4 regions of the Ruegeria sp. AB7 genome follow, and region 4 is predicted to be linked to each of the others. Evidence: riboswitches for the same ligand, from Rfam matches in the RefSeq annotation. Region 4 holds a riboswitch; each other region holds the start of a gene.

Region 1 (5,188 bases), on a different contig from region 4:
GCACCCCTCCTCGACAGCCGCAAGGCCGAGCGCGATCTGGTGGCCTTTCCGGTGTTCACCCTGATCAATCTGGCGGCCGGGCGCACAAGTGTTCTGCCCAACTGGAGGTTCAGCAAGCCGGACCGCCTGTCGACTGTGCAGTTGGAAAGCTGGCTCCAAACGCAACAGGTCACCCGGGCCCTCATCCCACCATCGCTATGTGAAAAACTGGTTCAATCCGACGATACCGGTCCGTTGCACACGGTGTTCACCGGCGGCGGTCCGGTGTTTCCGAGTCTTGTCGAGGCGTTGAGAACCCGGCACAGTCTGTCGGTTGTGTGCGTCTACGGGTCGACTGAGGCTGAACCGATTGCCCATCTTGACGCCGCGGATATCACGGTGAAGGATCACCACGACATGGCTGTTGGAAGGGGTCTACTTGTGGGATACCCGGTGCCCGAAATCACGCTCCGCATCCGCGACAATGAAATTCAGGTCGCCGGCGCACATGTGAATGACGGGTATTTGGACCCGACCCACTCAAAGAACAACAAAATCGCAGAAGGTGGTGTCATATGGCATCGGACCGGTGACGCTGGCACGCTGGATGATGACGGGCGTTTATGGTTATGGGGGCGCGTCGGGTCCGAAATTGAAGTCTTTTCAGGTACGCTCTTCCCCTTTGCTATCGAAGTCGCGGCACAGCGATGGCCAGGTGTAGATCGATGCGCGCTCGTCAATACCAAAGCAGGCCCCACACTTTGCGTCCAAGGTTCCGCGGATCACATCGACGATTGGACTAAATCTGCGCTTGGTTTTGACGTTCCAAATGTGATTTCGATTAAGCACATTCCTATGGACAAGCGTCATGCCTCCAAAGTCGATCGTACGAAACTTACACGCATAATAGAAACCTGACGCAATATGGCTCGTAGGCCACTGAGCCTGCCCAACTCATCGCTCCCGTCGCTGTGCGCGTTAACAGAGGACTGAGTGTAGCGACGAAGTCATTGTTTTAGAATTTCCAATCAAAACCTGCACACCTTGGTCAGGGGAAATCTGCAATTGCCAGTTACATCTGGCCGCATGAAACATATAATCGCAGATACACTGTTAGGGTGCGCCCCGGCGAACGGTTGATACCCATGTCATTGCACAAAGATGTTCGGCTTGACGCGTCATCCAAATCCGTCCCAAACCTCAAGCGTTTCTAACCCAGAACTACTAGCCGGCTTTCTTCTATGCTGCTGCAAGAATCTCAATTAAGCTCACGCACACAATCACGACTAATAACTGCGCGCTCGCGAACTTTGCTGCTCTGCATTTTAAATTGAATAAGCTGTTGTAATGCGTCGATGAATATAAAAGATTGAAATAGAGTTCTCTTGGCTCGGTAGCTTCAGATACCCAGGAGAAACGAGTATGGGGAAAGCAGATATGACAAAACCTACTTCCGCTCAGAAAAAACTTTCGGAACGGTTACCAGTTTATCTATCGTTGGCCTGTATCATATGCAGCTACCTTGTCTCCGCCGCTTCATTGCAAGCTTCTGAGCTTCCCTGGATCAAACTAGATAGAGAGGTTCAGGCGCCATCGGGCGCCAAATCACTCTGCAAAGATTATTCGTGGGCGTGCGCGAATACTCGTACTTCTGGTCTGCCAGAAGCGCAGGAGAAACAGATCGTTAAAGCGATTAACTTGCGCGTCAATCGGAGGATCCGCGCCGTTTCGGATCAAAACCAATACGGGACAAAGGAATACTGGACGCTACCAATGCAGGGGTCAGGGGATTGCGAAGATTTCGCTTTGCAAAAGAAGTTTGAACTAATGCAGAACGGCTTGGATCCTACGAAGCTACTTATTGCAACTGTCTTAAACACCAATCGCAGTGGCCATGCAGTTTTAGTTTATCGCTCGAGTGAAGGCGATTTGATTCTGGACAATGTCACCAACAGGATCAAATCGTGGAAGGAAACGAGGTATCTTTTCCTACGAATACAGGACCCAAATCACCCTGATCGTTGGGTACAGGTTTCTAGCGGCTAAAAACAATGTGGCGCGCCCTCGAGACGCGCCACAATAAAATTTTGGTCCTGCGGCTACTGGTTGTTTCGCGGCAACCCAAGTTTAGGACACCGCTTCAAACTTTGGTCAAGCTTTCGCAGCGTTGTACAAACGCGGAGTCACCAGACCTGTACTGTTCAAACCGCGCATCGCCTTGGCTGCCGCAAGCACTGCCAGATCAGCAATCGGCTCAATGACAATTACCAGCATATAAGCACCGCCAAAGGACAGAACCGACGCCATGGTTTCTGCGCCGAAACCCTGGCCGTAGAAGGCCCAGAACCCAACCCATGCGACTACTCCTCCCTGATACGTCGCACTTAGGGCAAGAGCTTGGCCATATTTGAGGTCAACATATGCTGTGCCGGGTGCGATGATGCGGCTGGCCAGTGCTTGTAGCGCAAATAGCGGCACCAGCAGAGTGGTCAGGTTGATGAAGTACTGCGGAAGATCGAACGGGGCAAAAAACACACCCTGAATCAGGAGACCAGCTGCCAATCCAAAAGCCGCGGGTGCAGCACCGAGAAGCAGAAACAGCGTCGACCCCAGGATGAAGTGGACTTCAGAGACACCAACCGGGAAATGCGGCAGGACTTCGAAGAAAAGGAAAACCCCAACGGTGGCGAGCACCGAGCGCATAACAAAAGATGCAGGTCCATTCGCTCGCAATGTGGAAAACGTTTCTTTCGCTGCGTAAGTAGCCGCACCTGCGGCGGTAACATAGGAAAGCGCGATTTTGGCACCATTCACGATGCCCGGTTCGATATGCATGTTCTTTCTCCCTACCGCCTCACCCGGCGGCTTGTCAGGTTGAATCGACCGTAAGGCCGACAGGTTCAGTCTGGGCATAGCCCGGCGCTTTACGGCAGGTCTCCTGACTCGCGGGTGCTCGCTCCGCCAACCTTCCCGGTTCCATTACGAACCAGTGGTGTCTTGGCATCGCTCTCCGCTCACAGTTGCGGGGGCAGTTACGGAATTGGCGCCATTGAAAACACCGAACCGTATTCCCTTTTAATCCTTTTGGCTTCCGCCATCAGGAACCGAAAACAAATCACCGCTACAATGGCGGCTTCGCCTGTGTCAATTGTCTTTGCGACCTATTCCAATGTAAACTCGACCGAAGCAGGATTCACGCAACCGGTCACGTGATCAACTGGGTAAACCAAGCGTTACCTGAAACCTCTTGAAGCTCTAGCTGCTAGAGGCTTTAAGATTCGAATTAATTCGCGATAGTGCGATCCAAATACGTTAAACTTGTGAACCAGGACGAGACCTATGCTTACAAGGCGCCATTTCATTCAATCCACCACAGCGCTGTTCTCGGCGTCTGCGGCCAGTCCATTGATCGCCAAAACCTGGCCAACCGCATCGCAGAAGACCTATTGGGACAGTCAGGTCACGCCAATTGGTTACGATCCAATGACCTCAAATCCGTGGGGTGTTCATGACCGTTTTTTACCAAGACGCGTCGCGGCAAATGATGGTTTGGTTCCAGGTGACATCCATGTGGATGCCGTCGCGCGCTATCTCTATCATATCGAAGAAGACGGGACCGCAATGCGCTATGGCGTAGCGATCGCGCGTGGGAATCTTTACGAGCCCGGCACCTATGTTATCCGCCGAAAGGTCGAATGGCCACACTGGACACCAACCGCTTCAATGATCGAGCGCAACCCCGAATACGCGGAATTCCGGAATGGCATGGAGCCCGGGCCGAATAATGCTCTCGGCTCTCGTGCCCTTTATCTATACGTTGGAGACCGAGACACATATCTCAGAATTCACGGCACGCCTGAGCCAAGAAGCATCGGCGGTCGCGCAAGTTCTGGATGTGTGCGAATGATCATGGCCCATATCAATGACCTCTACCCAAACGTGAAAACCGGCTCGACCGCTTTCCTATACTCTGCCGAAGATAGCGTCACAGCCCGCTCATGAATATTGGGCAGCGTACATGGACGTCGCTGCCCTCATTTCGATCAGGCCTCGCGCGCAATGCAGATCGGAGCGCCATTCGTCGCGCGCAATGGTACCAATGTCGTCTCGACGGGTCCGCTGTGCTCATACCAAAAGCAATTATCTTCTGGCAAAAGGCGTGCCGTGGTCAAATCCTGCGCCGGCCCTGCCAGCGCTACGACCGAATCTGGCACGTTGCCTGGTTCAAATGCTTTGCTTTTGGCCCCGGTGAACTGGGCTGAGCAACCAGCCGTAATCGAGACTAACGTGATGGTAATGGCGATCCGTTTCTGCATTGATCTGTTCCAAATTTTTTGCGTCATCTGCAATTAGATTGCATCCACACGGCCGGCCCGCAAGACGAAATGAACTAACAATATCGCAGGCAAAGAACCCGGATGAAAAAAATATAAAAGGTATTGAAGCTCTAGTTACTGTAGGAACTATTTACAAAGGACCATAGAGATTCTTGAGGTCCAATCATGTCATCCGATACCCATAGCCACGACCATGGCCACGAAAACAAACATGGTCACCACGCATGCGGTAGTGGCGGGTGTGGCGACATCGCCCCCGCCGGTCCAATTCCTGAAGGTGGTAGAAGCTTTCAGGTCTCTGGCCTTGATTGCGCCGAAGAGGTGGCGATCCTGAACCGTGTCGTCGGCCCGAAAGCAGGTGGCGAAGAGCATCTTGCATTTGATGTGATTAACGGTCGGATGACGCTTCTTGATAGTGCTTCCAAGTTATCTGACGAAGATGTCATGCTGCTGGTTGCGAGTACTGGTATGACCGCCAAACCATGGGATGACGGAAATGCCGCCCAGGACCAGGCGGCGCATATTGCACGTCAGCGGCGGTTCACCACTCTTAGCGGAGGGTTTTGGGCAGCAGGTTTTGGCTGGCACATTTTCGAAACCGGCATGGGCGGTGCGCTCGGGCTGTTCTCGGGACATGGTGAGGTTCCGATGCCTTTAGCCGAGGCAGCTTTGTTCGCAGTCGCGATCTTGTTTGGCGTCTGGCTGGTGGCCCCTAAGGCCTGGTCTTCGGCGCGGCGCCTTTCGCCGGATATGAACCTTCTGATGGTTGTTGCCGTCGCTGGTGCCATCGCTCTGGGTGAGTTTTTTGAAGCGGCAACTGTAGCATTTTTCTTTTCGCTCTCTCTTTATCTGGAAAGCTGGAGTGTCGGACG
Region 2 (5,188 bases), on a different contig from region 4:
GCCACAACAGATCGGCAAAGGTGTTATGGGCGCGCAACATCAGTGTATTGATCGCGATATAGCCTATGGTACCATTGCCATTATCGAGCCCGGTTGCATGAAAATCGAGCAGTAGCTGGTCAATCGCGTGATCGCTGAGACCCGGATGCGCCCGTTTCACCGCATTCCACAGCTTGCATGGATCGTGCAGGGGCTTTCCGCAATTCTCGCCAGTGGCAAGACTGCCATCAAAGGGGGGCGCAAGCTTAACACCACCGGATTGGTTCTTTTGAAACAGCTTCGGGGCCCACATCTCGCCTTGTGTATCCAGACGAAAGGCCAACCGGTGGGTTAATTCATTGGTATCGGGATCGCGTTCGCGCAGCATGTCGGTCTGAAAATCGTTCAGCCCGTAGATTTGGCACAGATCGACCTCGTGGTTCGAATCCGTCTGATCAACCGGTCCTTTCGCCCCAAAGGTGCGCAGGAAACTGTCGGTAAACCATTGTGCGGCCGAGATAAACAAAAGTGTCGATCCTTGCGGGCACATCAAGGTAAGCGGGCTGCCATCCATTTGTGTCCGTCGGCGAAAGAGATCAGCAACTTCGCTTTCCGACGGCAGGACGGGTGAGAGGTCTTCTGGCGTCGTATGCCGACCGATCCAGCGATGGGAAAACACGCCGGGCCATGTCGTGTAGTCTGCGCCCATTGTATAGGGCCGCGGTCGGTGGATCTTCGCGGCGTTTGCAAGCCTGATCGCGGCCAAATAACTCGTAACGGGTGGGGAGATCTTGAATCCGAGTTTGATCAGATCATCAACGTCCAGCATCAATACATCTCCGTTTGGTCATCGGTTCGGGAACCGGGCGCGGGCCAGGCTCAGATAGGTTCTGAGCCGGATCGCATTAATCGGTCCTAAAGGTTCGTGATCTGCCGTGACACGCCAGGGCGAGAAGCTCATCGCGTCGCCATTCTGCGGATCAAATTCTGCACCTTTGGGAATCGTGATATCCGCCACGGGCGTGACGGTATGATGGTACGGATCAAGAGGTGCATCTGGTTGCGGATCGCATGCCCACCGGATGCGATTGTCTAGCACATCGAATTCGTCGGCCGGGCGCGGGGGCTCAATCACACACAGCTCGAAGTGATTATCTGCATCGGCCACGTCTTGCCGCAAACACTGACCGATCCCATCTGGGTCGTCTACCGGATGTGCCGGAACTTTTGGTTTAGGGCTGCGGGCCAGGTATCGGACTGTTAGATCGGGGCCCAGCCGATACGGTGTTGTCGACCAGAAATGGACCTCAAAAGGCGAGTGCATATAGTTCGAGGCAAAATCACTCGCGACGCGAAACTGACGCTTGCCTTCACGAGTGAGGAAGGCGCGAAATCCTGCGCGCAGCCCTTTGGTGATCAACCTAAGGCTCCATTTTCGTCGCCCTTTGATCGCGTGCTGGACCGCTTGTAATGTGGCGACAAGCCTGCCCAATCGCTCATATTCATCGGGGACGTAGCTGGGAAACACATCCTGATCGACCAATACGAAATCGAACTCGTCGCTGAGTTGTGTGGTCCCCAGATGCGCAAGTGCCTCGGCGTCGATCAGCTTGGGGCCTGGCACGTCAAAAAGCTTGATCGCCATCCCGTGGGCATCCGATTTCCGGTCATCCAGATGCGCGCCGTTGGAAAAGCGAAGTGCGGCTGAATAGGCTGCGGGCTGTTCAAACAGGCCGTGACGGAACTGTTCTGGTAGATCGTTTCTGACGGTGAATATTGCAGCCACGCACCCGTGACTGCGCCCATGCTGAGCCCTTAAGCGATGGCCTTTCCACCGTGCAACGGCCTCGAGATTGTGGTCAATGACATCATCAACAATATCCGGCGGCAATGCGTTTTGCGAAACATGTGTCAAAGAACCGTCTCCTTGGATAAACCCAGGCAATGATCAAACAGGGGTAAGGCGCTGACAAAGCTAAACCTCTAAATTTGTTCAGCTTACCTCAGATTGTCTAATTTCCAAACACACCAACTATGGACAGCTGTGGCCAGACAAATTCGGCGCGCAGCCCTACCCATTCGGTTGGTGCTTCGGACACGTGGTTGCCGGCGCTCGATCCTCGACCAGAGTTGGGCGCCTTCGACTTTATCATTGACGTGTCCGGTGTTCTCGGGCACTCAATCGATTGATGGTTCCCGGTGGTGTTGCCGCGGGATGAAAAGGGAATACGGTGAGGTTTGCCAAAAGGTGCCAATTCCGTAACTGCCCCCGCAACTGTAAGCGGTGAGCAAGGTCAAACAGCCACTGGTCCACAGGGTCGGGAAGGTTGGCCGAGCGCGGACCCGCAAGTCAGGAGACCTGCCATCAGATGTTTAACCAACCCGGGGCGGGGCGTCCTGGAAGGAGGCTTTGATGGCGCGTCAATCGCGTGTTTACATTGTCGGCAGCTTCCGCATGCGCTTGGAAACAAGTGGAGTGGACCATGCCAGATACGCCTGATCATTTCATTCTAGTCTGCGAAAGCTGCACTGAAGGGCTGCCCCTTGATGAAATTTGCGATGCGTTGACTGGGAAATTACCTCGCAGTTTTGCGATCCGCGCGTCGTCTTGCATGGCAGGCTGCGATAGTCCCAGAACGGTTGGGTTCCAGGCCGTAGGAAAGGCGCAATACCTTTTTGGTGGCATTCAGACCGCGGATGAGGTGCAGGCGCTGGCTGAGTTTGCAGCGCAGTATCGTGAAAGCCCGGATGGCTGGACAAATGCCACTGATCGCCCGGAGGCGTTGTCCAATAAAACCCTCTCGCGCATGCCGCGGATCGAACAGGGGGCATCGCAATGACGTTGCCACCCTTTCTGATTGCCGAAAACCTTGAGTATTATGCCCTTAACGGAGATGTCCTGTTGCAGGGCGTCTCGTTCGAGTTGGACGAGGGTTCCATTCTAGCCATCGCCGGCCCGAACGGGGCGGGGAAAACGACGCTTCTCAATCTGTTGTGCGGCGCTGAGCCGCTGGCACTTGGCGATGTTCGGATCAAAGGACGCAGTCTGAAACAGCTCACGGCCAAAGAGCGTGCGCGCATGATTGCAGTGGTAGGTCAGCAGGAACTGCCCGATGGACGCTTGGCGTTACGCGATTATGTTGCGCTGGGGCAAATACCCATCCGTGCGGACCGCTCTGCCGAAGGCCACGCGCAAGAGCTGGACCGGATTTTAGACATGACCGGTCTCGCCAATCTTACGGACAAGCGCATGGCCCAACTGTCCGGAGGCGAACGACAGCGTGCCCATATCGCGCGTGCTTTGGCGCAGAACCCTTCGTTGCTGTTTCTGGACGAACCGACCAACCATCTGGATCCTGATGCAAAAGGGCGGATGCTGTCTTTGGTCGCCGAGCTTGGGATCACCGTGGTCATGATCGTACACGATCTTGTCATGATCCCCGAATTCGCCACACACGTGGCGCTGATGAAATCGACCCGCATGATCGAGTTTGGGTCGGTGGACAAGGTGCTGACACCCGAAAGAGTCCGCGAAACTTTTGGCGTTGATTTCCTCTGCTTTCTCCACGAAGGCCGCGTGATCCCGGCGCTTGATATTCGAAGAACTACAGTCTCAACTTAGTCGAAGGAACACACTGAGATGAAATACATCTGGCCCGTGGCGTTGGCCACCGCCATGGCAAGCGGTGCTGCTGCGCAAGAAGTCACCGTAGACAACTGCGGCGAACCGCTGGTTTTTGATACCGCGCCCGAGCGCCTGGTTGTGCATGACATGAACATGACCGATATGGCCTTTGCATTGGGTCTGCAGGACAAGATCGTCGGCCTGACCGGCATCACCGGCTGGTACAAGACCAGCCCTGATTTTGATGCCCTGCGTGGCGACATCCCCGAGCTTGCGCCAAAATATCCGACCGTCGAAAATTTGGTGGCGGTTGAACCCGACCTGTTCTTTGCCGGTTGGTACTATGGCATGAAGCCGGGTGGTGATGTGACTCCAGATACATTGGAACCGTTCGGAATCAAGACCATGGTTCTAACCGAAAGCTGCGTCCATCTGGACAAGGATCGCCCCGAAGCCAGCATGGATCTTCTATTTGGCGATGTGTTGCGCTTGGGCAAGGTGATGCAAGTCGAAGACAAGGCCGAGGCTTTGGTCTCGGGCTGGAAAGAGCAGCTGGCAGCGATCGAAGCCAAGACTGCTGAACTGCCCAAGCCCCGCGTCTTTCTTCTGGATGGTCCTGCAGATGCTCCGTTTACCGCCGGTAAATTCGCGATTCCCGATGCGATGATCACTGCCGCCGGTGGTGAAAACGTCACTCATGACATGGACACGAGCTGGGGCCGCACTTCGTGGGAGGCCGTTGCCGCATCGAACCCGGAATTCCTGGTTTTGTTGGATTATCAGACCGGCAATGGCGCCGAGGACACCTTCAAGTTCCTGCAGGAACATCCCGTCATGTCGCAGACTGATGCCGTCAAGAACGAACGCTGGATCGGATTGCGCTACGAAGAGCTGACGCCGGGACCGGCAAATATCGAAGCGATCTCGAAGATGGCGCGCGCGATGCATCCGGGTCAGAGCTAATATGGGCCGACTGGGCCTGACGTTGTTGCTGGGGGCGGTCGTTCTGACCGCCCTTTTGCTGATTTCCACGATCTACGGTACAACCTCGATTCCTTTGTCCGACACCTTCACCGCGATCTTGCGCGGTACCGGGTTGCAGGACGGAGAGATGTCGCCGCTGCATAGGATCGTATTCGACCTGCGATTGCCCCGCGCGTTGTTTGCAGCCGTGATCGGTGCCGGGCTGGGCATCGTTGGCGTGGTGCTGCAAACGACCACACGTAATGACCTTGCCGATCCATTTCTGTTCGGCCTGTCCTCGGGTGCGGCAGCGGGGGCGGTGTTTGTAATTACCGTGACCGGAGATATTCTGGGTTTCTGGACTCTGCCTCTGGCTGCCTTTTGCGGCGGTCTTGTGGCGTCGGGCATCGTGCTGGCGCTGGTTCATGGGCTTCGCACCAGCGCACCGGAAAAGCTGATCCTTGCGGGTCTGGCTGTGTCATTTTTGTTTTCGGCCATCACCAACTATCTGATCTTCGCCGGTGATAGCCGCGCCGCCCATTCTGTCATCTTCTGGATGCTGGGGGGGCTGGGCCTGGCCCGTTGGGAGACGTTCCCGCTGGTGTGCATCGGTCTGCTGCT
Region 3 (5,188 bases), on a different contig from region 4:
TGCCCGCCGACCCACTCGCGCATGCACCACGCCCCTTTTCTTTTGTACCAAACCAAAGGCAGGGCGCGATCCTGACAACGGGGCCGCGCGCGCTACACCATGTTGCAGAGCTTGCTGAGTATCATCCACGCATTCTGCCCAACGATGCGGATGGTTTCATGCGTATTCATCTGGCCTTCTGACGGGTTGCCATTTTCAGGGGATGCACCTATATCGGCTTTGAGAGGTTGGCGCGGGCGAGCGCCTCGCCAACCTGGTCAGGTCCGGAAGGAAGCAGCCACAACGAGCCCCGCTTGGGTCGATGTCCAACCTCTCACTTAGAACCTATCAGCCGCAGGAGGGCGTTTATGATTGTAGCAAAAACCCTTCGGGCAGACCGGTTCTGATCCTTTCCGATCAACTGATTGCCTGAACACGTCGCCGGCGGATGCGCGATTGCCATTCGACGGGATTGCTGTTTCTGATCACAGGCAGACCAATGTTACTTTCCTTATCGGACCTCGGATGGTCCTCTCATTTCGCGGCTCAGCATACGGCTGATCCGTCACTTCTTCCGTATCGCATCTCGGCCGTACACCGGGATCGACTGATCGGGCTGAGCCCTGAAGGTGAATCGCCTTTGTTATCTCCGGATCAATCAACCGGTGCATATGCCGTCGGAGATTGGGTTCTGGTGGATGAAAACAAACGAATACGCCGTATGCTAGACCGGCGAAGCCTGCTTCAACGCCGAGCGGCAGGTACCGGAGCTGCAGCGCAGTTGATCGCTGCAAATGTAGACGTGCTATTCATCGTCAGTTCCTGCAACGCCGATTTTAATCTGCCACGATTGGAGCGGTATCTTGCGCTGGCGCATCAGGCAGGCTGCTATCCGGTGGTCGTTCTGACCAAATCGGACATGTGCGATAATCCGAGCCTTTATGTAGATCAAGCCCAATCGCTCGCCCCGTTTCTGACGGTACTTGCGGTCAACGCGCTGGATCACGGCGATCTCGAACAAGTTCTGTCGTGGTGTCCGAAAGGACAAACCAGCACCTTGCTTGGATCATCCGGCGTTGGGAAAACGACGCTCGCCAACGGGATGACGGGGCAGGATCAGGCCACCGCAGGTATTCGCGAAGACGATGCGCGCGGCAGGCACACAACAACGGCACGCGCCTTGCATCGCATGCGCAATGGCGGCTGGCTGATCGATACGCCCGGCATGCGCGCGTTACGTCTGCTAGATGCACAAGAGGGGTTGGATGAGGTGTTCTCGGACATCTCAGACCTCAGCCTGAATTGCCGCTTCTCGGATTGTCAGCACGAGACAGAGCCCGGATGTGCGGTGCAGGCGGCAATCGACGCTGGTACGCTTGATCCCGCGCGGCTGGACCGCTGGCGCAAGCTGCGGCGTGAAGACCAACACAATTCCGCTTCGGTGGCGCAGGCCCGCGCCCGCGACAAGGCGTTCGGCAAGATGGTGCGCAGCGTGATGCACGAGAAAAAATCCCGCAAAGGGCTATAACGAAGCTGGGCAACGGCCTACCGGTGCCCAGCGCTATCAGGCGATCAGCCTAGGCCAGACTGCCGCATTCCGTCTTGCGAATGCACCGATATGGCCGATCTTGGATACTCCGAATTCGCTTGGTGCAAGCAGATGGCGCCCGGCTTTGGGTCCATAGAGATCGGCAAGACGCCAGACAGCATCCGGCGGCACCATTTCATCATCTGCGAAGGTAAACAGATCGACACGTTTGCCCAAGTCTTCCCAGCGGGCGGCGGGCAGTGTCGTGTCGATCTCTGGCACATAGCTTTTGGGGGCGGTGCACCATTTGCGCCATTGCCAATAGACTTGGGCAGGCAGGTCCGATCCAAACCCGACCAACCGTCCGGGCAGGTAGCCAAGCGCCTTGACCACCAGCGGCGCGTGACCAAACCAGAACAACGCCGCCAAAGCGCGATAAGGCCAAGGGTGATCCGCCAGCGTTACCAGACCCGAACAGACACAGATCATCCTGTCAATCTGATCGATATCGGGTTGGATCGGGCCAAACATTCCGCCCAAGGAATGACCGATGCTCCATAGCTTGGCCTGCGGAAACCGTCGGCGCATCTCGGCCCGGGCGGATGGAATGTCGATCAACGCCCAATCGGCCATGGTGACATTTGACCGCTTTTGCGAACCCACCAAAGAGTGACCAAAATCCCGGTAATCGTAAGTCAGGCAGGCCATGCCCTGTTCTTCGGCGAGCCATCGGGCGAAGTACTGATAGTAATCCCTCGGCACCCCAGTCGCACCGTTTATGACGACCACCTTTTCGGGGTCGGCAACCGGACGGTAAAGCCGCGCCGACAACATTGCCGGGTCGGACGGGATCTGAAAATCCTCGGTCACAACCGCCTGCTGTGTGTCCAACATGGTGCCCTCCAATACCGACTGAACTGATCAGTTCACCCGAAGCGCCTCAAGTCAAGGTTGACGTGGCTGGACCGTACGTCACTTGCCTGACGCAATCTTCTTGACTCGGGCACGGCGCAGCCGATAGCCATGTCGCGATGGTTCTCGCGCCCAATCGGGCCGGGATGAAAAGGGAACACGGTGCGGTTCTGCCCGGATAAATCCGGAAAGAACCTAGTCCGAGACTGCCCCCGCAACTGTAAGCGGAGAGCAATGCCGAGATACCACTGGCCTTGAAGGCTGGGAAGGTCGGCAAAGCGATGACCCGCAAGTCAGGAGACCTGCCATCAGATGTAGAACCGAAACTCGGGCGGGGTGTCCGGGACGGGTTTGATCGTGCTCCGCAACGACCAACCTGTGCCACGCCCGCGCCTTGCGCGCGGAGGGCGCATTGATGATCTGGAAGACCAAAACACACGAATTCGCGGCGACCGTGTGCCAACGTACTGGCGCACCCTGCCCCGCATTGGCACAGATGGCGCGGGCTCTGACGCAGACCATGTCCGCCACAAAACCGGTCACGAAAACTGAGTTTGAGATTGAAGGCACCATAGATCTGTCGCACTGCCCGGAAGGATGCACCGCCCGCTTTCGCGCCCAATGCGACCAGATACGTGTATTCTGCGGAACCGATCCTGAAATCGATACCGGCCGGCTGGATGACTACGCAGACATGATGTTCGGAACCGAGTACCGCAGCCTACCCGCAGACCTGCTAAGGAATCCTCCTTGCGCCATGCTTGAGGCTTCGCTTCTGGTGCAGCACAACGGTGGCGAAATCTCGCCACATGTTGGTGTCTAAGCCGTCAAACGGCTTGAACACGGGCCGGTTCAACGGCCCAAAGCATCTGGGCATTTGTCTCGACTGCGCAAGGACGCACCGTACGCAATCGCTTCAATGCCGCCTCAGGCCGTTCACCGCATTCAACCATCAGACGCAGAACCACCATCCCGGATCGGCCACAGCCACCACGGCAATGCACTAGCACACGGCCACCACCTGACAACGCCTGACGTGCGGTCGCGCCAACGCGGGGCCAGCGGTCCAAAATCTCTTTGGGTGGCGTGCCAAAATCTTCGATCGGCAAATGCACCCATCTGCTGGCACGCCCCTGAATATCAGCGCCAAAATTCCGCGCACCATCCTGAATCATCTCGACCTCAGTGGTCATCGAGATCACAAGTCCCGGCTTCCAGTCTGCGATAAGATCAAGGTCTTCTGCATACGTTCCTCCACGCCCAGGCATCGAGGACAAGGCCAAGGTGCCTCCGCCAACCTGCAACGCATAAACCACCAGTTGCGACATAATCTCCCCCCAAACAAACTTCACCCAACAACATACTGGTCCAGTAAATAGAATAGAGTGGATTTTAGCCGCATACCCACGCATTCCAAAATGAAAATCGTCCCGGCTGGCTGTGGACGCGGGCGGCGAGGGCCTCTACGCTGCGGCGTAACGCGAATCCGACAGAGCAGACATGACCGAGACGCCCAGCCCCGCCTACCAGGTTCTTGCCCGCAAATACCGCCCCGAAACCTTTGCCGATCTGGTCGGTCAGGACGCCATGGTGCGCACTCTGAAAAACGCCTTCGAGGCGGACCGGATCGCGCAGGCCTTCATCATGACCGGCATCCGCGGTACCGGCAAGACGACGACCGCTCGGATCATAGCCAAGGGTATGAACTGCATCGGTCCCGATGGCAGCGGCGGCCCTACAACCGAACCCTGCGGTCAATGTGAACATTGCGTGGCTATCATGGAGGGCCGCCATGTCGACGTGATGGAGATGGACGCCGCCAGCCGCACCGGTGTCAATGACATCCGCGAGATCATCGACAGCGTACGCTATCGCGCTGCATCCGCGCGCTACAAGATCTATATCATCGACGAGGTTCACATGCTGTCGACCAGCGCTTTTAACGCGCTGCTCAAGACGCTGGAAGAACCCCCCGAACACGTGAAGTTCATCTTTGCCACCACCGAGATTCGCAAGGTCCCGGTGACCGTCCTGTCCCGTTGCCAGCGCTTTGATCTGCGCCGGATCGAGCCGGAGGATATGATCGGACTGCTGCGCAAGATTGCAGGTGCCGAAGGGGCACAGATTGCCGAGGATGCGTTATCGTTGATCACCCGGGCCGCCGAGGGATCGGCGCGGGATGCGACCTCACTGCTGGATCAAGCGATCTCGCACGGGGCCGGTGAAACCAGCGCGGATCAGGTGCGCGCGATGCTGGGGCTGGCCGATCGGGGCCGGGTGCTGGATCTGATGGATATGATCCTGCGCGGCGATGCTGCAGGCGCGTTGACCGAGCTGAGCGGGCAATATGCCGAAGGGGCTGATCCACTCGCCGTCTTACGCGATCTGGCAGAAATCACGCATTGGGTTTCGGTGGTCAAGATCACCCCGGATGCCGCCGAAGATCCCACCGTTTCCCCCGACGAACGCGCCCGAGGTCAACAAATGGCCGAGGCTCTGCCCATGCGAGTCCTTACACGCTTGTGGCAAATGCTGCTGAAAGCGCTTGAGGAAGTTTCCGCCGCACCCAACGCAATGATGGCTGCGGAAATGGCCGTGATCCGCCTGACCCATGTGGCCGACTTGCCCAGCCCGGAGGAGCTGATCAAGCGTCTGCAAGATACGCCTCCGCCGCCCAATGGTGGCCCCGGCAAGGGAATCGGTGCGCCGGGACATGCTCCTGCCGCGCCACAGGCTGTGGCCCGACCGGCCTATGCCGCATCGGGAATC
Region 4 (5,188 bases):
GCGAAGCGAGAATATTCGAGATGCGGGTCGCGTTTGCCCGGCTCTTTGAAGGATACGATGCCCGCGTTGATCCGCCCGTCCACTTCCGGAAGGACCACATGCATGGCAAGATCAGCTGGTGAAAGGCCACGTTCCGCTTCGGCCCACGCTTTGCGGCGTGAGGTGGCCAGCGCCACCTGAAAGACCGGCACCTCTGCCACATCGAGAGGTGAGGTGCCTGATGCGCCCTTGCCAGAGAATGAGGTGGCGTTGACGATCGCCGAAGGCTTCAGCGCCACAATAGTCTCGCGCAGCCAATCGGCGGCATTTGGTGCTTTGAGCGACGGGGCAAACAGGCCGACGGCCTCAAAACCCCGCGCCCGCAAGCTGCGGATCAACGCCGCGATTGGGGCGGTATCTGCCGAGGTCAGGTATGCGCGATAAAAGGTCACGATGATACGTTTCGTATCACCTGACAGAGCGTTTTCTGCCGGGATCACACCGCGATCCGGGCACCAGGCGCCGCATTCGGGGATGGTCTTCGCGCCCATGACCGGACCTGCATACAACCCCGCAGCCAGTGCCATCTGCGCCAGAGCGGCCTGCGCTGCGACCTCTCCGCCGGTGTCGCACAGATGCGCCAGCCGCCGCAGGGTCGAGACAGGCAGGGTAGAGTAATCATCCAGCCGCGTATCCTCGCGACCGTCTGCGGGCAGCACGGCCAGTGCAATCCCTTTGGCCTGCGCCAGCGCCAGAACCTGCTGCAAGCCGTACGCCCAATAGGGCACTCCACCGATCAGACGGATCAGGATGCCCTTTGCGCCCTCCAGTGTCTGCTCGACATAGGTGTCGACTGAGAGGGGATGCTTCAGCGCCGTCAGATTGGCCAGCCGCATCGTTGGCATGCGTCCTTCAGGCCCACCTCCACGATGCCATCCCGCCGCGAAAGCGCCAAGGTCACTGTCGGAAAAGGACAGCACCACCAAATCCGCCGGGCTCTGGCCCAGATCGGTCGGGGTCTCGGTTTCTTCGAGCCCATGGCTTTCGCGGAAGACGACGTGCATAGGTCTTACTCGGCAGCCTCGGTTACACCCACGAGGATATCCCGGATCTCGGCCTCTTTGATATCGTCATGCTCGGCAATGACCACAAGGCGCGAGCGACGGTCTTCGCCGGGCTCCCACGGGCGGTCATATTGGTGACGCACGCGCGCACCGACGGCCTGAACCAGTAGGCGCATGGGCTTGCCCTGAACGGCGGCATAGCCTTTGACGCGCAGGATATTCAACTCGTTGGCCAATCGTTCAATCTTGGCGACCAGATCAATCGGATCGGTTTGCTCTGGCAGTTCAACGATGATGCTTTCGAAATCGTCATGCTCGTGATCGTGATGGCCGTCGTGATGGCTGGGACGCGCGTCCATGTCATCCTCGGCCGCGGCTTCTAGACCCAGCACGACGCGGACGTCCACGGCACCCTCAGCCACTTCGACTACGGGCAGGGGGCGGGGCGCTTCGGCGGCGATGATCTCTTTCGTTTTCGCAACGCCTTCCGGGCCAGCCAGATCAGGCTTGGTCAGCAGAATGATGTCGGCGCAGGAAATCTGATCCTCGAACACCTCGGACAAGGGAGTTTCATGATCAATCGAGTCATCTGCCATGCGTTGCGCATCCACCGCCTCGACATTCGGAGCGAACCGACCAGCGGCCACGGCCTCGGCGTCGGCCAGAGCAATCACGCCATCGACGGTTATTTTCGAGCGGATATCGGGCCAGTCGAACGCCTTCAACAACGGTTTAGGCAGGGCAAGACCGGAGGTTTCGATCAGGATGTGATCGGGGCGCGGCTCTAGTGCCATCAGGGCTTCAATGGTCGGGATGAAATCATCGGCCACGGTGCAGCAGATGCAACCATTGGCCAGTTCCATGATGTTTTCCGCGGGGCAATCAGGAATGGCGCAGGACTTCAGGATATCGCCATCGACGCCGACATCGCCGAATTCGTTGACGACCACCGCCAGACGCTTGCCCTGCGGGTTCTGCATCAGATGGCGCACCAGTGTGGTTTTGCCCGAGCCCAAAAAGCCGGTGATCACAGTGACGGGGAGTTTTTCGAGATTGCTCATTTCAGGGCTCCAATCGGGGGAATGCGGGCCGCACAGTTTTTGCGGAAATGTTCGGGACGTTCGCGCCATTTGACCAAACCGTCCTCGGTGGCGAGGTATTTGGCTGCGCCTTCGACGATGGTTTCGACATGGTCGATCTCGTTCAGATGCTCATACACGAAAGTCCAGCGATCCGGTCCTCCGCGTAGCACGATCGAGCAGCCTTCATCGCAATTCGACAGGCATTCCACAGCTTTCAAGGTAATGCCTTCGGGCAGGCCCGCCTGTTCAAGCGCCTTGTGCAGCAACGTGCCGGGGCGCTGGGCGTCATCCTCGACAGGCAGCCCGCGACGGCAGGTAGTGCAAACCAGCAGTTCGACCGGTGCGGTCTCGGTCATGTCTCTCATCCCCCCAAATCCTCTTCGTGGGGGACGGGGTTTCATGCGGGCCGATCACAGCCCCACACCGGAACACCCCGTCCGGTTTCATCTTCGGGCGTTGGCAGGTCTCCCGGCTTGCGGATGTCAGAGGAGGCCTCTGTCGGATGTCCCGCCTTCCCGGCCATACTGCCAGTGGCTTTGGGCACCCTCTCCGGTCACGGTCGCGGGGGCGGCTGCGTTTGACGGCAAAAACCGCTGACGCATTCCCTTTTCATCTGCTCTCGCAGACACCAACGAAAGGGACATGCGGCAGGGCAGGGTTGCTTGTCAAGCGAGTCGCGCCGATCCGTGAAAAAGCGGATAAAAAGCGACCTGTCGGGGTCGCTGGGCGGCATGATACTTCTGCTACGACGTGCTGGCATGGCAGCAAGATGCGAACAGGAGGATACCGCGCATGAAAGTAGGGTTTATCGGGCTGGGGAATGTAGGGGGCAAGCTATCTGGATCGCTGCTACGAAACGGTATCGATCTGACGGTTCATGACCTGAACCCGGATCTGGTGACCGAATTCGTCGCCAAGGGTGCCAAAGCCGCCAAAAGCCCGGCGCAACTGATGCGCGATTGCGATGCTGTTATAACCTGTTTGCCTTCTCCTGCGGCCTCGGATGCGGTGATGCAGGAAATGTTGCCAGAGGTCGGCCCTGGCAAAATCTGGATGGAAATGTCGACCACCGACGAAGCCGAAGTCAAACGCCTTGGCGCAATGGTCATTGAACGAGGCGGGGCTGCAGTGGATTGCCCGGTTTCCGGCGGATGTCACCGGGCAGCGACGGGTAATATCTCGATCTTCGCAGGCTGTGATCGTGAGACTTTTGAACGTATCCTGCCATTCCTGACCACCATGGGGCGGCGCATTTTGCACACGGGCGATCTGGGCTCGGCCTCTGTTCTGAAGGTGTTGACCAATTATCTGGCTACCGCCAACCTGATCACCTGCGCCGAGGCTTTGGTGACAGCCAAGGCCGCCGGTATGGACCTTGGAACCACCTATGAAGCGATCAAGATATCGTCAGGCACATCCTTCGTGCACGAGACCGAAAGTCAGGTCATCCTGAACGGCTCGCGCGATATTTCCTTCACCATGGATCTGGTGAAAAAAGATATCGGTCTGTTTCAGGAGGTCGCCGACCGTGCCGGAGTTCCTCTGGAGATAAACCCATTGATGATCAAGATTTTCGAAGATGGCATCGCGCGATATGGTGAGCGTGAACTGTCCCCGAACATCATCAGGCGGCTAGAGGACGCGACCGGACTGGAGATCCAGGCGCCAGGGTTCCCAACCGAGATGCTGGACGACGAGCCAGAAGAACCGGGTTATGAGGTGATCCCGCAGAATCGGTAGATCAAATAATCGGCAAGCGTTGCGGCTGTCTGGCGACCTGGTTGGACAAAATTCTGGGGCTATTCTAAACAGATCAACAGGAGTCCGACACCGGCACAGGCAAGAGAATAACTTATGACGAATGAGACCTTTCTCATCGTAACAACGATGAAAAACGAAGGGCCTTTCATGATCGATTGGGTGGCCTACAACCACGCAATCGGTTTTGATGACATTCTGATTTATACCAATGATTGCTCTGATGGTACTGATGCCATGGGCGAACGGTTGCAAGTGCTTGGCTGGGCTCACCACCAACGAAACAGACTGGGTCCGCGCGCCGCGCCGCAGGTTCGTGCATTTTCGCTTGCGCGGAACCACCCAAGCTATCTGTCTTCGGATTGGATTCTCAGTTTGGATGTGGACGAGTATATCAATATCCGTTTGCCCAATAGTGATATAAGAAGCCTCGTTGAGGCCAGCGGCGTGGCGGACGCGATCTCGATCTGCTGGCGCATGTTCGGAAACGCGGGTCAGAACGATTTCGTTGATCGACCTGTACCTGAGACTTTCTTTCTGGCCGCCACGGAAGACGGCTATCCGCATCACCGGACCAAAGGGTTCAAAACGCTGTTCCGCAACAACGGAAAATTCAGCCGTTTTCGCGCCCATCGTCCCAGGATCAATCCAGAAGATGCACCGAACCCTGACGCGCCATACGAAGGCGTGTTGTGGCGGGATTCGGGCGGGAACCTCTACCCAGCAGACCAAGTGAAATGGAAAGCATGGCGTGGTTTCAGCCATGAATTCGCGCGCATTCATCATTATGCTGTGCGCAGCACTGATAGCTTTTTAGTCAAGCGCGACCGTGGGCGCACCAATCATGTGGGGCAGGATCAAGGGCTCAAATACTGGCTCATGATGAACCACAATGATGTTGAGGATCGCTCAATTCTGGAACACATGCCGGCTATGCACGACATCAAAGCTGAGATGATGGCAGATCCGCAATTGGCAGACCTTCATCATAAAGCATGTGAGTGGCACAGGTCGAAAGCCGAAGAATTGAGAGCCAGACCGGATTGGGTTGATCTGGTTGAAGCGTTGCAAAATTCCTCAACCGGAGAAGACGTCTATGGGTGAAGCTGTATCTGCTGAGGATCGCCGCAAGAAGCAAGCTGAGCAGCGCGAGCGGAAGGATTCCCTGCGGCGCGAAATGCTCAAGACCATGCCGCATGGACGGCTGAGCGTTGAAATTGGCGTTTGGAAGGGCGAATTTTCGCGGATTCTGATGGAAGAGCTACAGCCCTCGAAATTGTGCCTCATCGATCCCTGGCAAGTACA

The links. A riboswitch is a leader RNA that binds a small molecule or an ion and turns the genes downstream of it on or off. The one in region 4 is predicted to bind cobalamin.
Region 1: it holds a riboswitch for cobalamin, as region 4 does, so the genes downstream of both, ACR0EN_RS16165 (energy-coupling factor ABC transporter permease) here and ACR0EN_RS10005 (DUF1636 family protein) in region 4, are expected to answer to the same signal.
Region 2: it holds a riboswitch for cobalamin, as region 4 does, so the genes downstream of both, ACR0EN_RS07125 (DUF1636 family protein) here and ACR0EN_RS10005 (DUF1636 family protein) in region 4, are expected to answer to the same signal.
Region 3: it holds a riboswitch for cobalamin, as region 4 does, so the genes downstream of both, ACR0EN_RS06190 (hypothetical protein) here and ACR0EN_RS10005 (DUF1636 family protein) in region 4, are expected to answer to the same signal.

What each region holds. Positions count from the first base shown of each region.
Region 1 is NZ_JBQGAC010000006.1:167,493-172,680, forward strand. It holds gene ACR0EN_RS16155 (AMP-binding protein) at 1-897, shown strand, start outside; gene ACR0EN_RS16160 (transglutaminase-like cysteine peptidase) at 1,402-2,025, shown strand; gene ACR0EN_RS16165 (energy-coupling factor ABC transporter permease) at 2,131-2,814, opposite strand; cobalamin riboswitch at 2,891-3,103, opposite strand; gene ACR0EN_RS16170 (L,D-transpeptidase) at 3,319-3,981, shown strand; gene ACR0EN_RS16175 (hypothetical protein) at 4,023-4,295, opposite strand; gene ACR0EN_RS16180 (heavy metal translocating P-type ATPase) at 4,482-5,188, shown strand, end outside.
Region 2 is NZ_JBQGAC010000002.1:237,071-242,258, forward strand. It holds gene ACR0EN_RS07115 (peroxidase family protein) at 1-808, opposite strand, end outside; gene ACR0EN_RS07120 (catalase family protein) at 827-1,894, opposite strand; cobalamin riboswitch at 2,153-2,360, shown strand; gene ACR0EN_RS07125 (DUF1636 family protein) at 2,463-2,819, shown strand; gene ACR0EN_RS07130 (ABC transporter ATP-binding protein) at 2,816-3,601, shown strand; gene ACR0EN_RS07135 (ABC transporter substrate-binding protein) at 3,620-4,567, shown strand; gene ACR0EN_RS07140 (iron ABC transporter permease) at 4,569-5,188, shown strand, end outside.
Region 3 is NZ_JBQGAC010000002.1:49,805-54,992, forward strand. It holds gene ACR0EN_RS06170 (bifunctional 2',3'-cyclic-nucleotide 2'-phosphodiesterase/3'-nucleotidase) at 1-182, shown strand, start outside; RNA gene ffs (signal recognition particle sRNA small type) at 221-319, shown strand; gene rsgA (ribosome small subunit-dependent GTPase A) at 479-1,507, shown strand; gene ACR0EN_RS06185 (serine aminopeptidase domain-containing protein) at 1,544-2,401, opposite strand; cobalamin riboswitch at 2,524-2,743, shown strand; gene ACR0EN_RS06190 (hypothetical protein) at 2,835-3,242, shown strand; gene ACR0EN_RS06195 (phosphatase domain-containing protein) at 3,247-3,747, opposite strand; gene ACR0EN_RS06200 (DNA polymerase III subunit gamma/tau) at 3,920-5,188, shown strand, end outside.
Region 4 is NZ_JBQGAC010000003.1:23,797-28,984, reverse strand. It holds gene cobN (cobaltochelatase subunit CobN) at 1-1,043, opposite strand, end outside; gene cobW (cobalamin biosynthesis protein CobW) at 1,049-2,104, opposite strand; gene ACR0EN_RS10005 (DUF1636 family protein) at 2,101-2,481, opposite strand; cobalamin riboswitch at 2,567-2,773, opposite strand; gene ACR0EN_RS10000 (NAD(P)-dependent oxidoreductase) at 2,879-3,865, shown strand; gene ACR0EN_RS09995 (glycosyltransferase family 2 protein) at 3,980-4,987, shown strand; gene ACR0EN_RS09990 (class I SAM-dependent methyltransferase) at 4,980-5,188, shown strand, end outside.